DNA from 4 places in the Rummeliibacillus sp. NPDC094406 genome. Region 1 is predicted to be linked to each of the others. Evidence: riboswitches for the same ligand, from Rfam matches in the RefSeq annotation. Region 1 holds a riboswitch; each other region holds the start of a gene.
What was found. A riboswitch is a leader RNA that binds a small molecule or an ion and turns the genes downstream of it on or off. The one in region 1 is predicted to bind cobalamin.
Positions count from the first base shown of each region.

Region 2: another riboswitch for cobalamin. It lies ahead of ACIQ4I_RS01870 (energy-coupling factor ABC transporter permease); the one in region 1 lies ahead of cobT (nicotinate-nucleotide--dimethylbenzimidazole phosphoribosyltransferase).
Region 3: another riboswitch for cobalamin. It lies ahead of ACIQ4I_RS14425 (ABC transporter substrate-binding protein); the one in region 1 lies ahead of cobT (nicotinate-nucleotide--dimethylbenzimidazole phosphoribosyltransferase).
Region 4: another riboswitch for cobalamin. It lies ahead of ACIQ4I_RS14910 (ribonucleoside-diphosphate reductase subunit alpha); the one in region 1 lies ahead of cobT (nicotinate-nucleotide--dimethylbenzimidazole phosphoribosyltransferase).

Region 1 is NZ_JBIWGZ010000001.1:54,019-59,993, forward strand. Features, by position in the region: gene ACIQ4I_RS00240 (UDP-N-acetylmuramoyl-tripeptide--D-alanyl-D-alanine ligase) at 1-855, shown strand, start outside; gene ACIQ4I_RS00245 (C40 family peptidase) at 985-1,923, opposite strand; gene ACIQ4I_RS00250 (P-loop NTPase family protein) at 2,208-2,735, opposite strand; gene ACIQ4I_RS00255 (hypothetical protein) at 2,929-3,615, shown strand; cobalamin riboswitch at 3,684-3,865, shown strand; gene cobT (nicotinate-nucleotide--dimethylbenzimidazole phosphoribosyltransferase) at 3,944-4,993, shown strand; gene ACIQ4I_RS00265 (EAL-associated domain-containing protein) at 5,681-5,975, shown strand, end outside.
Region 2 is NZ_JBIWGZ010000001.1:379,942-385,916, forward strand. Features, by position in the region: gene ACIQ4I_RS01855 (energy-coupling factor ABC transporter ATP-binding protein) at 1-299, opposite strand, end outside; gene cbiQ (cobalt ECF transporter T component CbiQ) at 296-1,087, opposite strand; gene ACIQ4I_RS01865 (energy-coupling factor ABC transporter substrate-binding protein) at 1,074-1,382, opposite strand; gene ACIQ4I_RS01870 (energy-coupling factor ABC transporter permease) at 1,379-2,140, opposite strand; cobalamin riboswitch at 2,317-2,501, opposite strand; cobalamin riboswitch at 2,740-2,931, shown strand; gene ACIQ4I_RS01875 ((2Fe-2S) ferredoxin domain-containing protein) at 3,092-3,457, shown strand; gene cobJ (precorrin-3B C(17)-methyltransferase) at 3,478-5,151, shown strand; gene ACIQ4I_RS01885 (sirohydrochlorin chelatase) at 5,168-5,975, shown strand, end outside.
Region 3 is NZ_JBIWGZ010000005.1:131,315-137,289, forward strand. Features, by position in the region: gene ACIQ4I_RS14415 (adenosylcobinamide amidohydrolase) at 1-746, opposite strand, end outside; gene ACIQ4I_RS14420 (FecCD family ABC transporter permease) at 751-1,698, opposite strand; gene ACIQ4I_RS14425 (ABC transporter substrate-binding protein) at 1,743-2,711, opposite strand; cobalamin riboswitch at 2,812-3,006, opposite strand; gene ACIQ4I_RS14430 (NADPH-dependent FMN reductase) at 3,159-3,698, opposite strand; gene ACIQ4I_RS14435 (DUF4822 domain-containing protein) at 3,863-4,414, shown strand; gene argS (arginine--tRNA ligase) at 4,935-5,975, opposite strand, start outside.
Region 4 is NZ_JBIWGZ010000005.1:238,440-244,414, forward strand. Features, by position in the region: gene ACIQ4I_RS14905 (ribonucleotide-diphosphate reductase subunit beta) at 1-704, opposite strand, end outside; gene ACIQ4I_RS14910 (ribonucleoside-diphosphate reductase subunit alpha) at 721-2,943, opposite strand; cobalamin riboswitch at 3,110-3,287, opposite strand; gene ACIQ4I_RS14915 (undecaprenyl-diphosphate phosphatase) at 3,810-4,637, opposite strand; gene ACIQ4I_RS14920 (metallophosphoesterase) at 4,739-5,830, opposite strand.

The DNA.
Region 1 (5,975 bases):
ATGAATTACAAACCTACAATCGGTATCATTACAAATATCGGTGTGCATCATTTAGATGGATGCAATAATCTAGAAGGTTATATAAAAGCAAAATCAGAAATTGTAGAGGGATTATCAAATAAAGGTACATTAATTATTAATGCAGATGATGAAAATACAAAAAAAATCCGATTGCAAAACTTTAAAGGCAAAATTATTCGTTTTGGTATACAAGAACAATCGGATATCAAAGCCTCCAATAGTCAATTTATAAAAAACGGTATGAAATTTCAACTCCATTTATCGAATAAAACATATACTGTGTTTGTACCTGGATACGGTGAACACCAAGTATACAATGCATTAGCTGCCATTGCTGCTGTAATAGAAATGGGTATACCCATCGATAAGGCGATTGCTCGATTAAAGACATTTAAACATATGCCAAGACATCTAGAATTTTCAACTGGAATAGGTGAAAGTACAATTATTGACGATACTTGGACAAATAACCCAACATCTGTTGAAGCAGCTCTGAAGGTTTTAGATACAATAGGAAAAGATAAGAAGGTAATTCTCGTACTTGGAGATATTAATCGATTAGGGAACTTCGAAAAAAAATACCATCGTGAAATCGGTACGATGATTGCCAAAAGAAATGTTCATATGCTGATTACTATTGGAAAGAAAGCAGAAGAAATAGCAATTCAAGCTAAAAAGGAGGGAACAAATGCAGAAGTTCATATTTTTGAAAATGTGAAAGGAATAATAGATATAGTGAAGCCAATTCTCGATGCTGATACAATATTGTTGATAAAAGGCCCAATGTCTAGTAGGTCTATGATTGAATTTGCAAAGAACTTAAAAGAGAACTAGTAGAACGAAAAAAAGAAGCATCCTTCATTAAAAGAATGCTTCTTTTATTCTTTGAAAATAATTTTCATACTTCCATAGTAATCTAATTACACATGAAAGTTTTTGCTGCAAATTTAACGTTAAAATATATTAAAAAACTCGTTTTGCTTTAATGTAGTGTTGATTATAATAGTCAACAAACATTACTCTTGTAGTAATACCACTAGAACTTGGAATGATTAAACGTTGATCGCCGGCATAGATGGCTACCTGAGAAGGTGTAGAAGATCCCGGTACACTATTAAAGAACACTAAATCACCTTTTTTAAGACTATTTCGTGAAACAGTAGTTCCAAGATTCATTTGATCTTTTAAGTTTGTTGTACCAAGATTTACGCCACTTTTTTTATAAACATAGTTTACAAAACCAGGACCAGTGAAACGTAAATTCTTTTCATCATTAGTTGTACTCATTGTAACTTTATCTTTGTAATCAAAAGCATTTTGAACAATCGTATCACCTTTTGTTGCAGGATTAGATGGAAGCAAAGTAGGTAAAACTCTACGTGCCGATACATAATTATCCGTATAATATGGCTTGCTATTCAAATCAGAAATGACGATGTTTTGCTTAGAGTCAGCCATGTGAATCATTTTGTTGTCACCAATATACATTCCTACATGATCTGGATCTGTTCCTGTTGTTTTACTCTTAAAGAATAATAAATCGCCTTTTTGTAATTGATTTCTTGGAACATAAGTACCTTGTTGAATCATATAATCTTCGTTATAAGTAGCTAAATCTACACCGTTTTTCTCGAAAATGTACATGATAAATGAAGCGCAAGAGAATTTGTAAGGATAAGTTGGCTTGTACACGGTATTACTATACGTTGCTTGACCTATTAAACTTTTTCCGGTTTGGATTAGTTGGTCTGCCTTCGCAGCGACAGCTTGATCGTTATGTTGAACATTTGTAGTGGTTGCAGCCTTAACATCCATTGCCTGATTTGTTGCTGGTAATATCCCACCAAATGTGCTTAAACCTATTGTAAGTGCAATACTTGTTGTTAGAAATTGTTTTTTCATGTGTTTGAGTACCTCCTGTGTGCTCTTTACAAACTTAATGTTAGCAATAAAAACGGAGGGTTCTATGAGGTAAAATTTTCCCTACCTAATCCAAGGAAGGATAAAAGCTTGATATGAAAGGCTTGGCAAGTGGAATTTACAGTTTCATTACAAATGTTTCATTTTATATATTTTGTATTTTATACTAAATAAAGATAAAAAAACTAGTATTCTGAGTCAATTTCATAATGCTTTTCTAGTTTAAAAACACGAATATTTTTCTGGATATACAATTTAATTTTGAATTATGAAATTGCCTCTTCTAACAACCTATTTAAATCCTTTTTTGATTTTATCAAAATCACTTTATCTTGATATTGATTAAGCGTTTCTTGGATTAAATGTTTGCCCTTTTTTTCGTGGAATTTACTCCACTCAAACATCTTTCTCAGCATTTTAAATGTAGGATTATAATTGGCTTGTTCAATTTTCAATAGTTGTTTTATAAATCGTTTATTGATTCTATACATTCTAGTGAAATACGAAGGCTCTAAATAGATAATACTGTCTGCTGATTTTAAACTTGGTGATGTCCACATCTGATAATGTGCACCTTCAATAACCCATTTTTGATTTTCTATGATTTGCTGTAAAATTGAATCTCTTTCATTTTCTGAGCGACGAATATCACCATTTTCTGAACGAATCCAAACGATGTTATCTAATTCAAAATGATTACATTGATTAATTAAAGCGATTTTTTTCGCTATCGTTGTTTTTCCACTTCCTACAGGTCCAATGATATGAATTTTTTGACCAAGAGATTTAATCATTTTCCACCTCCGCTAACTTTTTATGTCACACATGAGTATCCAAGCTTCTAATAGTTTTTAAATTAATCATACATAAATAGAAAAATATTTGTTGAATTTATCAAGGTTATTACCATATGTTACAATAAAATAAAGATAAAGGTAAATTTGCGAGAGGGAATGTAATACCAATAAATATACAAGGAGGAAAATGATGAAACTTAAAAGTGTCCTTGTAATAATTATTCTTAGTACGTTTCTAGCTTCTTGTAGTAAGCCAATAGGTTATTTTGGTAAATGTCCTGATGCCATAATAGAATGGGTAGATGTGTTAATGATTCATGGCATAAAATATGAGCACCATTTTCCGGAACCAACTGATGAAAGCAGTAATTTGAATGTTGAAAAGGGAAAGAAAATAGGCGAAGTTCTTTATAAAATGGCTGATAATGCGTGTAATAATCATAAGATGAAAAACGGAGATGCTGCCTTTATTGAAAAAGGAACAGCTATTTATGAAGTAAATGGATATCCATCATCTTTTCTCGTTTTAGCAGATAATAAGGTGTATGTATCGCATCAGAACAAAAAAGCTAAAACAGCAAAAGAATTGTATCCGCTAAAAGAATATGTCCAAAATATTTACATTGAAAGTACAGAAGATGGAAGAAGATTGCATACTTTTTCGTCTTCATCCAGGAAAGAATTTATTGAAGCATGGGATAATTTAATAGTAAAAGATGTCGATTATACTGACGAACCAATTTTTTTAGAAATAGAATTGAAAAATGGAGTAACTTTTAGGCTTATTTATTCTGAAAAATCGAATGTTTTCACTATTGGTGTAATGGGGAATGAAAAAATAAAAGAGATTATACAAAAAGAATTACAACAAAGCTAGAGATATTGAATTTCAAAAATAAGTACTATTGCTTTCTAACTAATTCCCTAGTAATATAATTAATAGAAAATTCAATAAAAGTATAAGGTGCCTTTAGCAAAAGGAGAATAGGGAATGAAGTGAAAGTCTTCAGCGGACCCGCCACTGTATAGGGGAGTTTGATCAGAAATGCCACTGGATATTTTTATCTGGGAAGGCTGATGAAATGTTGACCCCGAGCCAGGAGACCTGCCTTATTACTTGAATAGAACAGATGATGGAAAAGTCTGCGGTTTATTTGTAATGCAAATAAACTGCAGGCTTTTAATTTTATTCGGGAGAGATGAAAATGAACTTATTACAACAAACTATTGAAAAAATTGAAGACTTGGATCAAGAAATGATGGCAAAGGCTCAACATAGAGTGGACAACCTGATCAAACCCCCAAAAAGTCTAGGGAAATTGGAAAGTATCGCAATACAACTTTCAGGTATTACTGGAGAGAGTTTTCCTTCAATTGACCAAAAAGCAATTATTGTGATGTCAGCGGATCACGGTGTGTATGAAGAAGGCGTTACGAATAATCCACAAATAGTGACTTTTGAACAAACTTTAAATATTGCAAAAGGAATCACAGGTGTCGGGACAATCGTAAAGGTTTCAGGTGCTAAAATTGTGACAGTTGATATAGGAGTAAAAGAAGACATCCCAAGTGATGCTGGAGTCATTATCCGAAAAATAAAAAAAGGAACAGACAATATGGCAAAAGGTCCTGCTATGACAAGAGATGAAGCGATCAAAGCCTTAGAAGTGGGTATTGAAATTGCCACAACGGAAATACAAAATGGGGTTAATTTACTAGGGACAGGCGAAATGGGCATCGGCAATACGACACCAAGTACAGCGATATTATCTGTTTTAGCCAATTGCGATCCGAAAGAAATTACAGGTAGAGGCGCGGGGCTTGGGCAAGGTGGATTAGCACATAAAATAGATGTCATTCGAAATGCCATTGCAACAAACCAACCCAATCCAGCTGATGGTATTGATGTGCTGGCAAAAGTCGGGGGACTAGAAATCGCCGGAATGGCTGGCGTTATGCTTGCAGCTGCAGCGAATCGGGTACCTGTTGTAGTCGATGGTTTAATTTCCAGTGTTTCAGCTTTAATCGCAGCTTCTATTGAACCAAATGTGAAGGATTATCTTATAACTTCACATGCCACTGAAGAACCAGGGGGAATAATAGCCAGTGAACTTTTAGGCAAAGAACCGATGTTAATGATGGACATGTGTCTAGGTGAAGGTTCTGGAGCAGCTTTAGCCTTCCCAATTATCGAAGCAGCATGTAGCATGATGAAAAATATGCCGACTTTTGAAGAAGTGGGAATGGAGATTTAATAACCGGTGCCATTCACTTACTTAATTCATATCATTTCAATTGATTACTAACAAAATCCCAACTATCTATTTCCAGTCATGGTTGTAGGTTTGTGAAAAAGTTTGATCAAAACGATCGGCGAGGTCAATTCAGTGAAGTGCATTCAGAGTCCTGCGGAAACGCGAGCCATAGAGACCCCACAGCGTAGCGAGGAGGCTCGTCGGTTCGCCCGCGGAAAGCGAAGCTGATTCCACTTCATGTTATATTAAATTTGTACTATAAAAAATAGGGGTAAATTGTTTTTTTAGTGCCCTCAAAATAGTGAGGAGGAGGCTTGCATCTACCGTTTCACTCTCTATGCTGGAAAGAACTGCTGCTTGCCCGCGGAAAGCGTCCGTCTGTAGCGGCATCGAAGAGCTTATCATTTATTCAAATCAATCGTTTAATGATCGTGGTTTTTAAATAGAAAAGCATTTATGAAATTGATGAATTGATTTAGCTAATAATAATCAAAAGTTTACTTTTCAAAGTCTGTCAATTTCTTTAGTTACCTTATATAACTCATCAAAAAAACTCTTACTGATTCTTGATAAAATTGGTGAGAGTTTTTATATTGAAAAAATAATTATTTAAAAGAATTGTGTCAGTGCCAGCTTCAAAAATGTAGGATATAATAGTAGTAGTAAGTTAGAATGGGGGACCAGCTAATGGACGTTCTTGATCTTCTCGATCGATTAGAAGAAATCGAAATATTATTTGAGCCAATCTTTAGTGCAGATGAGCATGTAATTGTAGCATACGAAGTAATTGGTCAAATATTAAAAGATGATCAACATTTCAATATTATTGAATTTACATATGACGAAACAGTTCCGGCTGATATTCGTGCAGAAGTGGAACTAATCATGGTTAAAAAGGCACTTACTATCGCAAAAGATGCTTTAAAAGAAGCTAATCTTTATTTACCATGTAATCCTAATTTGTTGATGATGGACTTTGGCG
Region 2 (5,975 bases), 330 kb from region 1:
ACATTACCAGCAAAAAGTTGAGAATCAGGATCTTGAAAAACAATCCCTACATGGGAGCGTAATGCCAGCAATGATTTGCGGTTATATTTCATCGGTTGATTTTGAAAGAGAATTTGCCCGGAAGTCGGTTTCAGAATTCCATTTAAGTGCTGAAATAATGTAGATTTTCCAGCACCATTATTCCCGAGCAACGCAATCTTCTTACCTTTAGCAATTTTCAAAGATAAATTATTTAAAGCTACAGTCCCATCAGCATAACGATGTGTTAAATTTTGAATTTCAAAGAATAAATCATTCAAACTAGAATGCCCCCAAACTGAATGTAGACCGCAATGATTAACAAAATGATAATAAAAATGATCGCCCAATTTCTAGCAGAATATTGGTAAGGATCCTCAAGATAAACCATGGATTCATCGTAACCACGAGAATTCATAGCCATTGATAATTCCTTAGAACGCTGAAAAACATGGACAAATAAAGAAGAAATAAGCATTCCTAAAGAATGCAACCCTCTTTTAATTGAAAGATATCCAAGTCTTGAATTTTGTGATTGGAAAATTTCAAATGATTTCTCTAAAAAAACGAATATGAATCTATACGTAAGTTCGATTAATTCGATTAATAATTGAGGTACTCTACATTTTTTTAATACTTGCATTAAATCATGTACCGGTGTTGTTAAAGTTAAAAAATATAAACAACTTATACTGCTTAACACAGAAAAGAATAACTGAATGCTCATTTTGACACTTTGTGATGAAATATAAACAGACCAATCGAACAATTGAAATTGCCAAATTGCAGTATGAATAAGCTCAGGGTGTCGGGTAAACGATAGTAAAATACCAATCATACTACTTATCAGGAAAACGCCAGGGATACATAACATTTTCAAATAATATTGCCATGGAATTTTAGCTACCAATATTGTAAGTGAACTCATAACAAAAAATGTGATGAGTGAGATGAGCGCATCTTTTACGGTTAATGAAAATAATAATAGAAAAAAGGATAAAACGATTTTTTCTACTGGATGCGTCTTTACTAGGCGATTGATATAAGCATATTGATCAATGAGTAACATGCTTACCTTTGCCTTCTTTACTATCTTCTTTTTTGTGTCTTCCACGTGAGAAGCCGATGAAATAGCCGATAAAACCAGCACCTATAGCAGCTTGTAAACAAAATAATAAACTTTCAATTTCGCCACTTGGCGGTTCCCAAATGCTTGAGAACCAAGGTTTATAGGAAGAATCAATTTTCGTAATTGCTGCTTCAGCCTGATCATCCGATCCACCAAATTCCGCCCCTTTTTGGAAGAACAGTGGCAGAACAGCCAATATAACTACCATCGCGATTAATATTATATTTTTTTTCATGATTGTTCAGCACCTTTTTTAAAGACTTTCAAAGCTTTTAATTCTGCTAAATTGTATTTTTGTAAGAAGTTCATAATCACAACTGTAAGAATACCTTCACTAATTGCTAAAGGAATTTGAGTGAGAGCGAAAATACTGCTAAATTTAGTGAATGAAGCAAAGAAACCACCAACTTCAGATGGGAAAGCAAGTGCTAATTGGATAGATGTTACAACATAGGTACCCAAATCGCCAAGTGCAGCAGCTAAAAACACTGCCCAAGAAAATGAGAATCCTATTTTGGTAACACCCTTAAATACACCATATGAAATAAGTGGTCCTACGATTGCCATTGAAAAAGCATTAGCACCTAAAGTAGTTAGTCCACCGTGAGCTAGCAACAAAGCTTGGAATAAAAGTACTATAAAACCTACAATACTCATTGCAAACGGCCCAAATAAAACAGTACCAAGGCCAACACCAGTAGGATGAGAGCAGCTTCCTGTAACAGACGGAATTTTCAATGCAGATAATACGAATGCAAAAGCGCCTGATAAGCCTAACATCATTTTTGTTTCTGGGTTTTCTGCAATCGTTTTTCTAATAGAACGGAATCCAATTATTAAAAACGGAATGGTAACAGCCCACCAGAAAATTACCCATTCAACGGGTAAAAAACCTTCCATAATGTGCATGGCGAATGCAGGTTTTGGTATGATCAACAGTGCTAATAGGAAATATATTAGCTTCCAGTTTACTAAGTTCTTAAACTTAATCATTTAATCTTTCCTCCATTTTTATATTCAATTGTTCGTGAATTAACGAGATACACCTCCTAATAAACCAAACAGGACATAAAAAAACACTTCTTCCAACAGAAGAAGTGTTAACGAATAGTAAAACAATGCTTTGCAAAAAAGCATAGCTATACTCACACCTATCCTCGTAGGCTGATACAAATCCACACTTTATGGCAGGTCTCCTGGCTTAGAGTCTTCATTATGTTTTTACCTTCCCATCGTTGACAGTGGCATAGAAAAACATAACTCGTCTTTACAGTGGCGGGACCGCGTTTGTATTTCACAAACTTCCCTTTTCAGCTAAATCTCAATATTTAGCACCATAAAGTTTATTGAATTGTTAGATTACTAATCTAGTGTAGCATGGTTATATTTCCAATACTACTATATTTTTTACAAAGAAATTTTGCAAAAGAAAGATTGTCTTAAAAAAGATAAACTAATATAGTATTTAGAAATATTGTGCATAAATTTCAACAGTAACGTTCTGTAAAATGGACTTGAATAAAAAAATCTATTTCAAATTGTCTGGAAATAGTATATGATTATGTCAGTTTTTAATTTTACTATATTATACAATTTCATATTATTTTAAAAGTGCCCTTGTAATTTCACAAAGGGATAATAGGGAAATCGGTTAGAATCCGATGCAGCCCCCGCTACTGTAACATGGATGAAATGATACATACTCACTGGTCGAAGAAGACTGGGAAGAGATCAGAGTAAGATGAAGTGTAAGCCAGGAAACCTGCTTTTAAAAACAGAAGTACGATACTTTTCGGAGGGAAAGGTAAAGACTATAAGAGCAGAATGTCATTTTATATTTGGCTATTTTTCTGAATTATCTAGTTTTTAAACCTTAATTCTTGGAATTAAGGTTTTTTATTTTCCTTTTTTCTCCATCTTATTTTAATTAATTGGAGGTTGAATATGACAACTTGGAATTTATCTGGGATGAAAAGTCATTTATTCATTTGTAATGGAAGTTCTTGCATGAAGAAAGGTGCAGAAGAAATTACGCTAGCAATTCGTGAAGAAATTGCACAACTAGGTATGGATGAACAAATCCATACCACTAGAACACGATGTAATGGCCGTTGTAAAGATGCATGCATTGTAATTGCTTATCCACAAGGGAGTTGGTACAAAGCATCAACAACTGATATTGGCCGTGGGATTGTAAAAGATTGTATAGAGCAACAAAATGAACAACATACAATTTATCGTATGGAAAATGGTGAAATGATATTAAATCCAGAGGTCGCGTCCATTACAGGAATCGATAAAAACAAATAATTTGTAAAGGAGAGGTTTGCATGACATCACAAGGGAAACTTTATGTCGTTGGTTTTGGTCCTGGGGATTTTAAACATATTACAACGAGAGCAGTGGAAGCGCTTCAGGATAGTGATTTTATCATCGGTTACAAAACTTATGTAGAACTGATCCAAGATTTAATCACAAATGACACATCAGTGATTAGTACAGGAATGACAGAGGAAGTTTCAAGAGCTCAGGAAGCTGTCCGCCAAGCAGAAGCCGGAAAAAAAGTTGCAGTTATTTCAAGTGGCGATGCCGGTGTTTATGGTATGGCTGGTCTAGTCTATGAAGTTTTAATCGAAAAAGATTGGACTGAAGCAAATGGGGTACCAATTGAGATTATCCCAGGTATTTCAGCCATCAATTCATGTGGATCATTGTTGGGTGCTCCTATTATGCATGATTCTTGTACGATAAGTTTGAGTGACCACCTAACACCATGGGATTTAATCGCTAAAAGAGTGGAAGCTGCCGCAATGGCTGATTTTGTCATTGCACTCTATAATCCTCGCAGTGGACGTAGAACTCGCCAAATTGTAGAGGCACAACGTATTCTTCTACAATACAGATCACCTGATACACCGGTTGGCCTTGTAAAAAGTGCATATCGTGATCGTCAACATATCATTATTACAAATCTAAAAGAAATGCTAGATCATGATATCGGTATGTTGACGACAGTCATCATTGGGAACTCTTCAACTTTCCTTTATGACAATAAAATGATTACTCCACGAGGTTATCAAAGAAAATATACATTAAATAGCGAGAAGCAAGCATTAAAACCACATCAACGTTTGAGAGAAGAAGCGGAACCTTGGGCTATGGATCAAATGACTGGTGTTCAACGAGTACAATCTTCAGTAAATGAAAAAATTGAAAAAGATGAGAAGCACCAAATAGTTGAGTACATACGACCTCAATCACCTAAAGTAAGCTCATATAATATGGCAATGGAAGCGTTAAAACGTGTTACTGGTAAACAACCAAAAACCACAAATTATGTTCATCAAGATTTTGAAGAAATTTTCGAATTAGCAGTTAGTCCTGGTGTTGCAAATAAAAAATTCACACCTGAACAAATGATGACTTTAGCAATGGTTGTTGGCGAAAAAGGTACCATGGAATATACGCCGAACCATCAAATCGTATTGAAGATTCCAACTTCTAATCCTGATGCGATTACAGCAAAACTAAATGGTGTTGGATTTTTACTTTCACCTATTGGAGATGTCTTAACTTTAAAGGCTTGTGATTTCTGTGACGGCGAAAAAACAGGTGGCATTCCTTATGCTGAGGAGATCCAAGAAAAATTAGGTGGTCTTCAGTTACCGAAAGAATTAACAATTGGATTCAATGGTTGTGGTATGGCTTGTTACAAAGCCGTTACTGAAGATATCGGAATTATTTATCGTAAAGGGAAATTTGATTTGTTCCTAGGTGCTAAGCCTGTTGGAAGAACAGCTCATGCAGGACAACCTGTGGCAGAAGGCATTGAGCCAGAGAAAATAGTTGATGTTATTACGAATATTATTCAAGAATATAAACAAAATGCGCATCCAAATGAGCGACTATTTAAATATTTTAAAAGAGTGAAACAAATACAAGGATTTGTGTACAAAGATATTGCACCCAAAATTAACATAGAACCCGCACCATGTGGGGACTGATTATAGGAGGAAAAATATGAAGGCCATTTTATTTGTAGGTCATGGTAGTAGATTAGTAGCAGGTAATGAGGAAGTAACAAAATTTATAGAACAGTTGAAACCAACTTTAGATCAAGATTTATTAGTTGAAAGTTGTTTTCTAGAATTTGCAGCACCAGATATTGCTCAAGGTATTGACAATTGCGTTGCAAAGGGAGCAACAGAAATTCATGTAGTTCCTATTATTTTATTGCAAGCAGGCCATTCTAAAATACATATACCTGCGGCAATCGATGAAGGTAAAGCAAAATACCCGAATGTGAATATCGTATATGCTAGACCTCTTGGGGTCCATGAAGGAATTTTTGATATTTTGAAAGAACGACTTACCGATACAGGATTTGCTATCGAGGAAAAAAATGAAGATACTGCCATTCTATTAATCGGACGTGGTGGTAGTGATGTAGACGCAAATAGTGATTTCTACAAAATCTCTCGTATGCTCTGGGAACAACTTGATGTACTATCAGTTGAATGTGCATTTATGGGCGTTACATACCCAACAGTTGATGAAGGTATCGAGCGTTGTGTGAAACTGGGTGCAAAGAATATCATCATGCTTCCTTATTTCTTATTTACAGGGATTTTAATGGAAAGAATGCAAGGTATGCGTGAGGGATATGCCTCAACATACCCAGAGGTTGAAGTAAAATTAGCGAACTATTTCGGCTATCATCCAGCACTTAAAACTGTGTTAAAAGATCGTATTGCTGAATCTTTGCAAGGTGAAGTGAAGATGAATTGCGATACTTGCCAATATCGTCTAAATGCGGCTGAATTTGTAG
Region 3 (5,975 bases), on a different contig from region 1:
AGCACTGGATGTGGATAATTTGACACTTCCGTACGATAAACATCCCTAATATGTTTTTCCTTTAATACTTCATGTGGTTCACCTTCTGAATAAATTTGCCCGTCCTCAAGTAAGATCAACTGATCACAATAGAGTGAGGCTAAATTTATATCATGAAAAATAGAAACAACCGTCAGACCATTATGTACAACTTCATGCCGAATCATATCCATCAATCTTCTTTGATGTTCGATATCTAAATGATTTGTTGGTTCGTCTAATAGTAACAAATCTGAGCGCTGTGCTAATGCTTGTGCAACAAAGGTTCGTTGCTGTTCTCCACCAGAAAGAAACTCTAAATTTTGATTATCATATTGAGCAATACCTGTTTGTTGCATTGCTTCTGTAACTGCTTCTTCATCCTCTTTCGACCATGTTGAAAACCAGCTACTTTGATGTGGGTAACGACCAATTGATACTGTTTCACGAACAGAATGTGAAAAAGCATGAGCATGCAATTGTGGCAACACAGCCATTTTACGCGCTAATTCCTTTGTGGAATAATCCTTCAAGTTTTTGCCATCAATTTGAACAGTTCCAGAAGTAGCAGGTAAAATCCCGCTTATCACTTTGATTAGAGTGGACTTTCCACTACCATTCGGTCCTAGAATTCCGATAAACTTCCCCTTATCAACTGTAAACGAAATATCTTTTACAATTGGCTTCTTGGAATCATAACCACCACTAAGTTGTTTTACAGCAAGCATACTATTACGCCCCCTTCATTCTACGTTGACGGAAGAAAATATAAGCAAAAACTGGTGCCCCAATAAACGATGTAATCACACCGATCGGTAACTCTGTAGGTGCAATAACTGTTCGTGCTATCAAATCGCATAGAATAAGTAACGATGCACCATTAATAAAAGATAATGGAATTAAATGACGATGATCTGTTCCAAATAAAAGTCGTGTTATATGTGGCACAACTAAACCAACAAAACCAATCGTGCCAGATACTGCTACAGCAGAGCCCGTTAACATAGAACCACCGAGTAATAGCATCCACTTACTTCTCTTCACATTTACACCTAAATACTTTGCTCGTTCTTCACCAAACAGCATGGCATTCAGTTCACGTCGATTAAGCCATAATAAAATTGTTCCGAAAGTAATAAACGGCAAAATCATTTTGATATATGGCCATCCTCTCATCGATACACTACCCATTAACCAATCAATAATTTGGCGAAGTTCTTCTCCTGTTAAGGCAATCATCAATGATATCACGGAACTTAAAAAAGAACTCACAATAATCCCTGTTAAAATAAGGGTTTCCATTTTCATCGTACGATCGACTAATTTAGCAAACCCTAAAACAACAAACATTGCAAAGAGCGCCCCTATCATGCTGAAAGTTGGTAATGTGAAGATACCTAAAATAGGGGTTGAAATACTGAAAAAGAGCGTCATCACGGCGCCTACTGAGGCACCTGATGACACTCCTAACGTGTATGGATCTGCAAGTGGATTTTTTAACAATCCTTGAAAGGCAGTTCCTGCAACGGCTAATGCTGCTCCAACAAGTCCTGCTAAAATTACTCTAGGCATTCGAATGTTCCATAAAATATTCGTTGCTGTTTCATCCACTCCAATATTCCATAACGTACTGATTGGCACCTTTACGGAACCAACGGAAATACCGAGCCATATACTCATCAATAGGATGATTACAGCTACGATATAACCGACTATGATCTTTTTCACTTAAACGCCTCTGGGTAAACAGCCTTCGCTACTTCCTCTAACCCTTCAGCAAGGCGAGGACCTGTACGAGCTGTTAAATTTTGATCTACTAGCACAACTGCGTTATTTTTAACAGCAGTAATACTGTCAAAGCCTGGACGTTTTTTTACTTTCTCTACGATATTTGGAACATAATCTTCCATCACAATAATAGTATCGGGATTACGTTTGACAATTTGCTCTGGATCAATTTTAAACCAACCTGATTGATCATCCGCAACATTTTTTATATTCGCTAAGTTGAAGATTTCTTGCATAAATGTATCTTTACCTGCTGTGTAAATATTAGGTACATCTGATGTTTCAACAAAAGCAGTACGTTGTTTAACATTCGCTACTTTATCTTGTACTTCTTTTACTTTCGCTTTCATATCAGCAACGATTTTATCCGCTTTTTGTGGTTGATTTGTAATTTGACCGATTTGTTTGATGGTGTCATATGTTTCTTCAAAGTTTGTTGCATTTTTTACGACAAAAACGGTAATCCCTGCATCTTTCAATTGTTGTAATCCCGATTCAATTGACTTTGCATTCGATTCATGTGCAAATACGACATCTGGTTTTAAGCTTAGTACTTTTTCAATGTTAATTTTCTGCATATCGCCTACTTTTTCTTTTTTGGTAGCAGCTTTTGGATAATCATCGTTATCACTTACACCAACGATTTTGTCGTCTAAACCTAGTGCGAATAAGATTTCTGTATTACTTGGGATCAGTGATACGATTTTTTTCGGTTCTTCTTTTAATTCTACCTCATTCCCAAGCGCATCTTTTACTGTCATAGGGTATGTAGCTGTTTTGTCCGTAGTTTGAGTAGTCTTTTCACTTTTTTCAGTTGATGATTTTTGAGTTTCGCTTTGATTGCATCCAACAAGTAGAACAAACGCCATTGTTAGTAAGAAACCCAGTTGCCAAATTTTTTTCACAAAAATGCCTCCTCCATAAAAAATGCCTCTCGTATTTTTGAGAGGCATCATGATTCCAGTATATTCAAGTACACTAGCACCCACTCTATCCTCGTAGTTATTTGGTGATCTGAGTTCGGCAGGTATCCTGGCTTGTGTTCATCGCGCATCGTGCCTTCCCAAAAAATCAATTCTTTTTAGTGGCCGTTTACGAGTTGCTCACACTTACAGTGGCGGGACCGCATCGGATTTTCACCGATTTCCCTTTTCACTCAACATTTGGTATATGTCGAGAACCGTACTTCTTTATATATTGAATTGTTTATCATTATACCGAATATTTGGTTTTTGTGAAAGATAAGTTTTGGCAATTGTTTTTTCTCTAAATAACAAATTACATATAAAATAAACAGCAGTTAGCTTCTCTTCTAGGAGATTTTACTGCTGTTCACGATTATCATGCATAAATTAATATTGTTTCATCCACTTTAAAAAGTTACCAACTATTTTATCTAAAAATTGAACCGTTCCTTCTTCTGTTAGATTTCCTGAATCATCAAATTTCGTGTGCACAGCCCCAATATATACATCATTGCCTATTAGTATTGGAGATGATAATCCTATTGAAAATAAAATGTCGCGTAAATGCATTTGTGCTTTCGCAGTTCCCAATACTCCCATCGAAGCACCCATAATCCAAGAAGGTTTACCAATCATGACTTGATCTACTCGTGATAGCCAATCGATTGCATTACCCAATACTCCCGGAATGGACCCATTATACTCTGGTGTTACCCAAAGTACCGCATCGGCAGCTTTTACCTTCGCTTTAAAATCTACAACAGATTGCGGTGGATCATTTTCGTTATCTTGATTGTACATAGGTAAATCATTTAAAGTTAAGACTTCCATGTCAAACTTATCTGCATTATGTTTTTTTACAAATTCAGCTAGTTTTTTGTTATATGAATCTTTTCGGATACTACCTACAATTGCAACAACTTTCATAATGATTCCTCCCAAAATAGAATTCAACATATCATTCTCTTTTTTATATTTTTTATACCTCCAGCTGGATTATCGCCACAATACTCAAAGAGGTTGAATGAGAAGTATTAAAACTCTATAAATTGGTAACATTGGTACTGGTAGTAAATTAAGGAGGCTGAAATATGAAAAAAGTATTGATGGTACTTGTCCTAGTAAATATGTTAATTTTATCTGCTTGTCAATGGCAAGGATTCGGTAAACAAGATATTACTACAGGTAGTAAAAATGGAACAAAAATACCCGTTAATTCAGAAGTAAAGGGTATTGAAGAGTCAACGTTAAATACAGGAGTAAAAATTGCAAAGATTCTCGGAAGTACAACTTGGCAAGGAACAAAAGTATATGATAAAAATAATAATGATTTAACACAACAAAACACAAACTTCATTGCCCTTGCAAAATATGACGATAAAACATCGAGATACGAATTCTATGATAAAACATCAAAAGATAGCCGCGATAATGGAACTTTCTTTATCACGAATAGTGGAAAATTTCGTATTCTCAAATCTAAATCTAAAGGAACACAAAGTGTTGTAGAGTTAACAGAAGTAACTGAGGAAAAATACACTTATAAAAGAATGGGGAAAGATGCAAACGGAAATGATGTAGAAGTTTTCGTGGAACATATACCTTATACCGAAGGTAAACTTGCTTTTTCTGAATCAGAATAAACATTAGAGGAAATGATATTATCACAATTCCATTTTACTAAATTGAAACAGTAATTCACTCCGTAACAAAAATAGAATTTCGCCTTATCAAGATCAAAATAAAGAAAAAAAGTAAATAAAAGGACATTACATAACTAAATATGTAATGTCCTTTCTTATATTTCTGGAACAAGTGCCAGTGTTGGACCGACGCAGCGTTTAACACTTAGATTATCCGGCTTCGGACACTAGCTTTTCGGGCCAGATAACCCTCCTCGGACGGGGCACAAAAAGCGCCCCTCTGTCGGAGGAACATTTGCCTCGCAGGGATGCGAGGGCGTTCGGCGTTGCCACAGGAAGTGGCGAACTTAGCCGAACTTCCTTTCATAAAGCTAAACGAGCGCCTTCAGTACTTAATATTATCCGGCTTCGGACGCTAGCTTTTCGGGCCAGATAACCCTCCTCGGACGGGGCAAAAACGCCCCTCTGTCGGAGGAACATTTGGCCGATAAAGCTGATCGAGCGTCCTCAGCACTTAATATTACATTTTTTCTGGTGCAGAAACTCCGATTAATTTTAGTGCATTTGCGACTGTTATGCGGACTGCTGTGATTAGGGCTAGGCGTGCTTCAGAGCGGTCTTTGTTTTCAGCATCTAGAACTTTTTCTGCATTGTAGAAGCTGTGGAATGTTGCTGCTAATTCTTGGATGTAGTTTGCAATACGGTGTGGTGCGCGTACGCGTGCTGCATCTGCTACGACTTGTGGGAAGTCACCAACTTTTTTCAATACTTCAATATCTTTTTCTGATGATAATGTGTCAAGATGTTCAGTTGAAGGTGCAAGACCTTTTTCTGATGCTTGACGTAAGATTGAACTAATACGTGCGTGTGCATATTGTGCATAGTATACTGGGTTTTCATTTGATTGTTTAACAGCCAAATCTAAATCGAAATCTAAGTGAGTATCGCCAGCACGCATTGCAAAATTGTAGCGTACTGCATCTAATCCTACTTCTTCTACTAGTTCACGTAATGTTACTGCATTTCCTGTACGTTTAGACATTTTGACCTTTTCACCATCACGAAGAAGGTTAACCATTTGGATTACTTCTACTTCTAATGTGTCACGGTCATATCCAAGTGCTTCGATAGCTGCTTTCATACGTGGGATGTAACCGTGGTGGTCTGCTCCCCAAATATTGATCAGTTTATCAAAGCCACGACGTAATTTATCTTCATGGTATGCGATATCTGGTGTTAGATAAGTGTAAGAACCATCTGATTTGATAAGTACGCGATCTTTATCATCACCGAATGGAGTAGAACGGAACCAAGTTGCACCATCTTGTTCAAACACATGACCATTGTCTTTTAGTTTTTGAAGTGCAATTTGTACCTTACCTTCTTTGTATAAAGAAGTTTCAGAGAACCATACATCGAAATCTACACGGAAGTCTTTTAAATCTTTTTGAAGTTTACCGAACTCGTGTTTTAAACCATGTTCACGGAAGAATTCAAAACGTTCTTCATCCGATTTTTCTAATACATCTTTGCCAAATTCTTTAGATAATTCTTGAGCAAT
Region 4 (5,975 bases), on a different contig from region 1:
TCCAACAATTCTTTATATATTTTGACGAATAAATCAACGTGCAATTGTTCATCACGATTAATGTAGTTGATCATTGTGCTCGTTGCAACCATTTTTTGATTGCGTGCTAAATGATAGAAGAAAGAGAATCCTGAGTAGAAGAATAAGCCTTCTAAAATAACATCATAAACAATTGAATCTAGCATATGTTCAACAGTTGGTTCTTCTGCAAATTGTTTATACCCTTTAATAACAAAATCATTGCGTTTTTCCAACACAGGTTCGGTACGCCAAAAATCAAATACTTCATCCTGTTCATCTTTTGAAACAAGACTTGATAGTATATAAGAATAAGAATGGTTATGAATCACTTCTTGTTGTGCCAAAATAATCATCAATGCATTAATGCTTGAATCTGTTAGATAATCGGCAATACGACCTGCATAATCTGTTTGAACACTATCAAGTAGTGCAAGTAAACCAATAATTTTCTTAAATGTTTGTTTCTCATCAGCTGTTAGCTGTGGAAATTGTTTACTATCATTGCTCATATTAATCTCAAAAGGTGTCCAGAAGTTACCTAGCATTTTTTTATATTTGGGATATGCCCAACTAAAACGAACATCATCCCAGTTTAATATATTAGAAGAACGACCATTAACGATTTTAGTCGAACGGTTTGGTGCTTCTTTATCCATTAATATACGTTTTTTTATTTCCGTCATTATTTATCTCCCCTAATTAGCTTGCACATGATTCACATTCTAGTAATTCAACGGATGTAGAACGGACATAATAAGTCGTCTTAATACCGCTGTTCCATGCATTTAGATGAAGTGCTAGTAACTCTTTTGCTTTAATTGTATTTTGCACGTAAAGATTTAATGATATCCCTTGGTCAATATGGCGTGCACGCGCTGCGTTTTGCTTGATTGTCCAGTTTTGGTCGATAAAGTATGCTGATTTGTAATACCATGTTGTTTTTTCGTTTAAATCCGGCACTGTAACTGGAATTTTATAATCCTTTTTCTCTTCAGAATAACTCTTTTGGAAGATTGGATCGATACTTGCCGTACTTCCTGCAATGATTGATGTTGTTGAGTTTGGTGCCACAGCCATTACATAGCCATTGCGCATTCCTTTTTCAGCAACCTCTTGTTGTAGGGCTGCCCATTTTTCGCCATGATAGCCACGGCTTTCGAAATAGCTACCTGTTTGCCAATCAGAACCTTCAAATAATGGATATACACCTTTTTCTTCTGCTAATTTCATAGAAGATTTAATCGTTAAGTACGCAATTTTTTCATATAATTCATCTGCAAATTTAACTGCTGCTTCCGACTCCCAAGCAATACCTGAAGTAGCAAGTAGATGATGCCAACCAAATGTACCAAGGCCAATTCCACGATAACGTGCATTCGTATGAGCCGCTTGTTTTACTGGGATTGCATTTAAATCAATCACATTATCAAGCATACGTACTTGAATTGGAATTAAGCGTTCTAATACATTTGCTGGTATTGCTCTACCCAAGTTAATAGAAGATAGATTACATACAACAAAATCTCCTGGTTTACGGCGAGTGACGATCATATCATTTTCAAGTTCTACTGACTCAAATTCTGTTGGTGACATATTTTGTGCGATTTCTGTACACAAATTAGATGAGTAAATCATGCCTTTATGTTTGTTTGGATTTTTACGGTTAACCTCATCACGATAGAACATAAATGGTACGCCTGTTTCTAACTGACTGCGCATAATTCTTTTCATAATATCAATTGCTGGTACGGCTTCACGTGACAATAAAGTATTTTGCACACATGCTAAGTAGTTTGCACGGAATGAACCTTCGCCGCGTTTTTCATCATAACAATCTTCTAATCCAAATCCCATAAGGGAACGTACTTCATAAGGGTCAAACAAATACCAATCATCACGATTTTCTACTGCTTCCATGAAAATATCTGGTAGACATACACCTGTGAAAATATCATGTGCACGCATGCGTTCATCACCATTATTTAATTTCAAATCAAGGAATGAAAAAATATCTTTATGCCAGACATCCAAGTAAACCGCAATCGCTCCTTGACGTTGTCCAAGCTGGTCTACCGATACGGCTGTATTATTTAATTGCTTGATCCATGGAATTACACCGCTAGATGCACCTTTAAATCCACGAATAGACGCACCACGGCTACGGACTTTACCCATATATACCCCAATACCACCACCAAATTTAGAAAGTGTCGCAACATCTGTATTGGAATCGTAAATACCTTGCAAACTATCATCTACTGTATCGATAAAGCAGCTTGATAATTGTCCGTGTGTCTTTCCGGCATTTGATAATGTAGGTGTTGCTGTTGTCATATACAGATTACTCATCGCCCAATAAGCTTCTTTTACTTTTTCAATACGATCTTCTTTTTCATTTTGCATTAACGTCATAGCAATGACCATCCAGCGTTCCTGTGGTAGTTCAATTGGCGTTTTATCAAAATCACGTGTCACATATCGATCTATTAATGTTTTTAGTCCTATATATGTAAAAAGTTCATCCCGTTTTGACTCTATTGTGAAGGCCAGTTGTTGTAGTTCGTCTTCTGAATAAGCTTCTACTAACACCGGATTATAGAGACCTTTTCCAACTAGTTTATGTACTTGTTCTGGAAATACTTTATAGACATCTTCTACAGTAACTTGTCGCTCAACAGCAGCTTTTTGATAGATTTCCATTAGTAATAGACGTGCAGCAGCAAATGTCCAATAGGGTTCGTTTTCATCTAGAAAGCTTAATGCATCTAATGCTAGTGCTCTAGTCCATTCTCCATCTGCCGCATCAGGATGTTTATGCACAAAACGTTCATGCTTACGTCGTAAAGGACTCATTTCCTCTTTGCCAAATTCAGCCTCTAATCGCTGCAATACTGTTTCTTTTTCATCTATTATTGTTACCATATCGTCGTCTCCTTTTTACACAAAATAAAAGCGACTGTTCGCCTTCATCGGCAGAACAGTCGCTCTAGTTGAAATGGAAACAAAATCACAGCAAAAAAATTCCACATAACAGTGAATGAATGTGCTGCAATTATTTGCCCCCACTTCTCAACCCCCGAAGAAAGTGTCGCAAAACGAAAATTTGGCAGGTCTACTGGCTTGTGTTTCATCCATTTTGTCATCCTTCCCAAGCATTGCTCAGTGGCTTTTTGACAAATGTCCACACCTACAGTTGCGGGGACAGCTTCGGCATTGAACCGAATTCCCTTTTACACCATTGCTGGTACCAATTATCGTCTTTATACTATATATTGTGTTTTTATAATATATATAATCTAACATATTGTGTTTGTCTTAGACAAGCAGAATTGCACAATTAAAGAAAAAGAACTACCAAGTGAACATATATTTTTGAATATACTAGATTCTTAATTATATTTGTTCTATATCAAATAGCTTTGTAGCATACCCAATAGCTGAGGAAAGCTGCCCTTCATAGGCATTTTTTTAAAGCGACTCCTATTGACAAGATTATTTCAATACCAATTTTTCTTTTTTATTGAATCTCTAATCTTCGTAATCTTTATTACTTAGAACATCTCCAGTTTTTGCATCGATTTTAATTGCGTATTGATATGTGTCATCTTTAACTTCTACATCATATACCGAAAATGGTTTGGCCCCACCCGCATAAAGTGTTCGCCCGCAGTGGAAATCAACGGGTTATATTTATCTATCTATATATTGTAAAAGAAAAAAGTCTGTAGACAAACTCGAAATTCTTCGAGTTTGTCTACAGACTAAAGAACCTTTAAGGCCCTTTTTTCTTACATAAATACGATAATAGCAAGTACGATTGCCAATACTATACGATAAATCGCAAATGGAACTAATTTTACTCTTGATACTAATTTTAAGAAGAACTTAATTGAAATAAGCGCAAAGACGAATGCACTGATAAAGCCAGTTACATAGAAGCCCATGTCGCCGAAATTAATTTGATCCCAGTGTTTAAGAAGTGATAAAAGACTTGCACCTGCCATAATTGGTACTGCCATGATAAACGTGAAATCTGATGCTGTACGGTGGTCTAAACCAAGTAATACCCCACCGGAAATAGTTGCACCAGAACGTGAAAAACCTGGCCATAATGATAAGCATTGAATTAGGCCGATTTTAAAGGCTTGTGCATAGGATAAATCATCTAATGAAGTAACTTTCGGTCTCTTTGGTCCAAATTTATCTGCTATAATCATAAATATTGCTCCAACGAACAGACTAAAGATAACGGGTTTAATACCAAATAAATGACTATCGATAAAATTCTCTAATAATACACCTAATACACCTGCAGGAATTACGCCAATAATAACATGTAATAAATTGAATCGATGATGTGGTTTTTGCCCTTCTATTTTATATAAACCAACAAGGCTCAGCATTCGTTTCCACATGACCACAACAACAGCTAGGATGGATCCTAACTGAATAACAATTTTAAATGTATTCGCAGAAGCTTCCCCTAAAAACTCTGGCGTTTTCAACCACATATCATCAACGATAATCATATGACCTGTAGATGAAACCGGAGCAAACTCTGTCATACCCTCTACAAAACCCAAAATAATGGATTTTAACAACTCTATAAAGTCCATAGTATCTCCTTATTCTCTTTTTTTGAATGATTCTAACATTCATTTCTAGTAAAACTATCATAACATAACAGAAGGAGAAGCTATCTTAAAGTTTCATTAAATTAATCTTTCAGCTCAACATCAATTACCCACATTTCACTTCTACTATTAGTGCGAATTGGAGGTCCCCAAAAACCGAAACCTGATGAAACAAGTATATGTGTTGTCTTTTTCAATAGATACCCATAATCAAGTTCAAACGTTTTTTTTGTAATCCATTGATTCGGCCACATTTGACCTAAATGGGTATGTCCAGAAAGGTGTACGTCTACCCCAAGCTCGACTGGCGTTTCTAAATCTGACGGGGTATGGTCCATAACAATCCAAGGTAAACGAGTATTCACCACAGTAGATAACTGTTGTAGAGACTTACGACTTTTATTTGTTTTGTCTTCTCTTCCTGTAACATAAAACGAATCCGCTATACAAATTGTTTCATCTTGTAAAATTTGTACCCCTGATTTTTTCATCTCATTTACAAAGGTAGGAATTGCTTTTCCGTAGTATTCATGGTTTCCTAACACACCATAAACACCATATGTAGCAGTTAATGTCTTCATGACTACATCCATGTCGTATGCTTTATACCAATATGGATGATCATCTACAATATCCCCTACTAGAAAAACAATATCGGGTTTTTCAGCATTCGAACGCGTAACAAATTTCTGTAAAAGATTTTTATTGGACAAGATACCGAGATGAAAATCAGAAGCAATAACCATTCTAAAATTTTGGATTGTCTGATGCTGTTTTTTTATTTGTATTGTTTTCCTATGAACAACTGGAGAATATGCCATATATGAACCAAATCCAATAATAGCTATAAATAAAAACAAGATAATATAACCTACCCACACTATATGAAATGACGGTACTAGCCATAACAAAAAGTTTGCAATTGGGAACAATAGAAGTCCGTACTCCATCAAAATCATCCAGTAACAACTAACTACTTTCGTTATTCGAAAACGTTCATTGAAATTACTAATGACAATACTATAAGCAAAGTACAACCATACAATTGAAAAAACAATTGGCATCTTCATATGAAAAGCTAATTCTAACCAATGATAAACATTCCATCCAAGATAATAGACAATTGCATTATATAAAACGAAAAATACGAAACCTACTATCATTCTTCTTTTCATTATTGACATACCTCTTTTCGAGCCGATATTAATTTCCTTGTAGACATTTTACAAATAAAACACCATTCACTTCAATTATAACCAGTCGTAGATGCTCTCAGTCTCCAGACCTAGATTAAAATCCACTTCCAGCCCGTTTGGACGA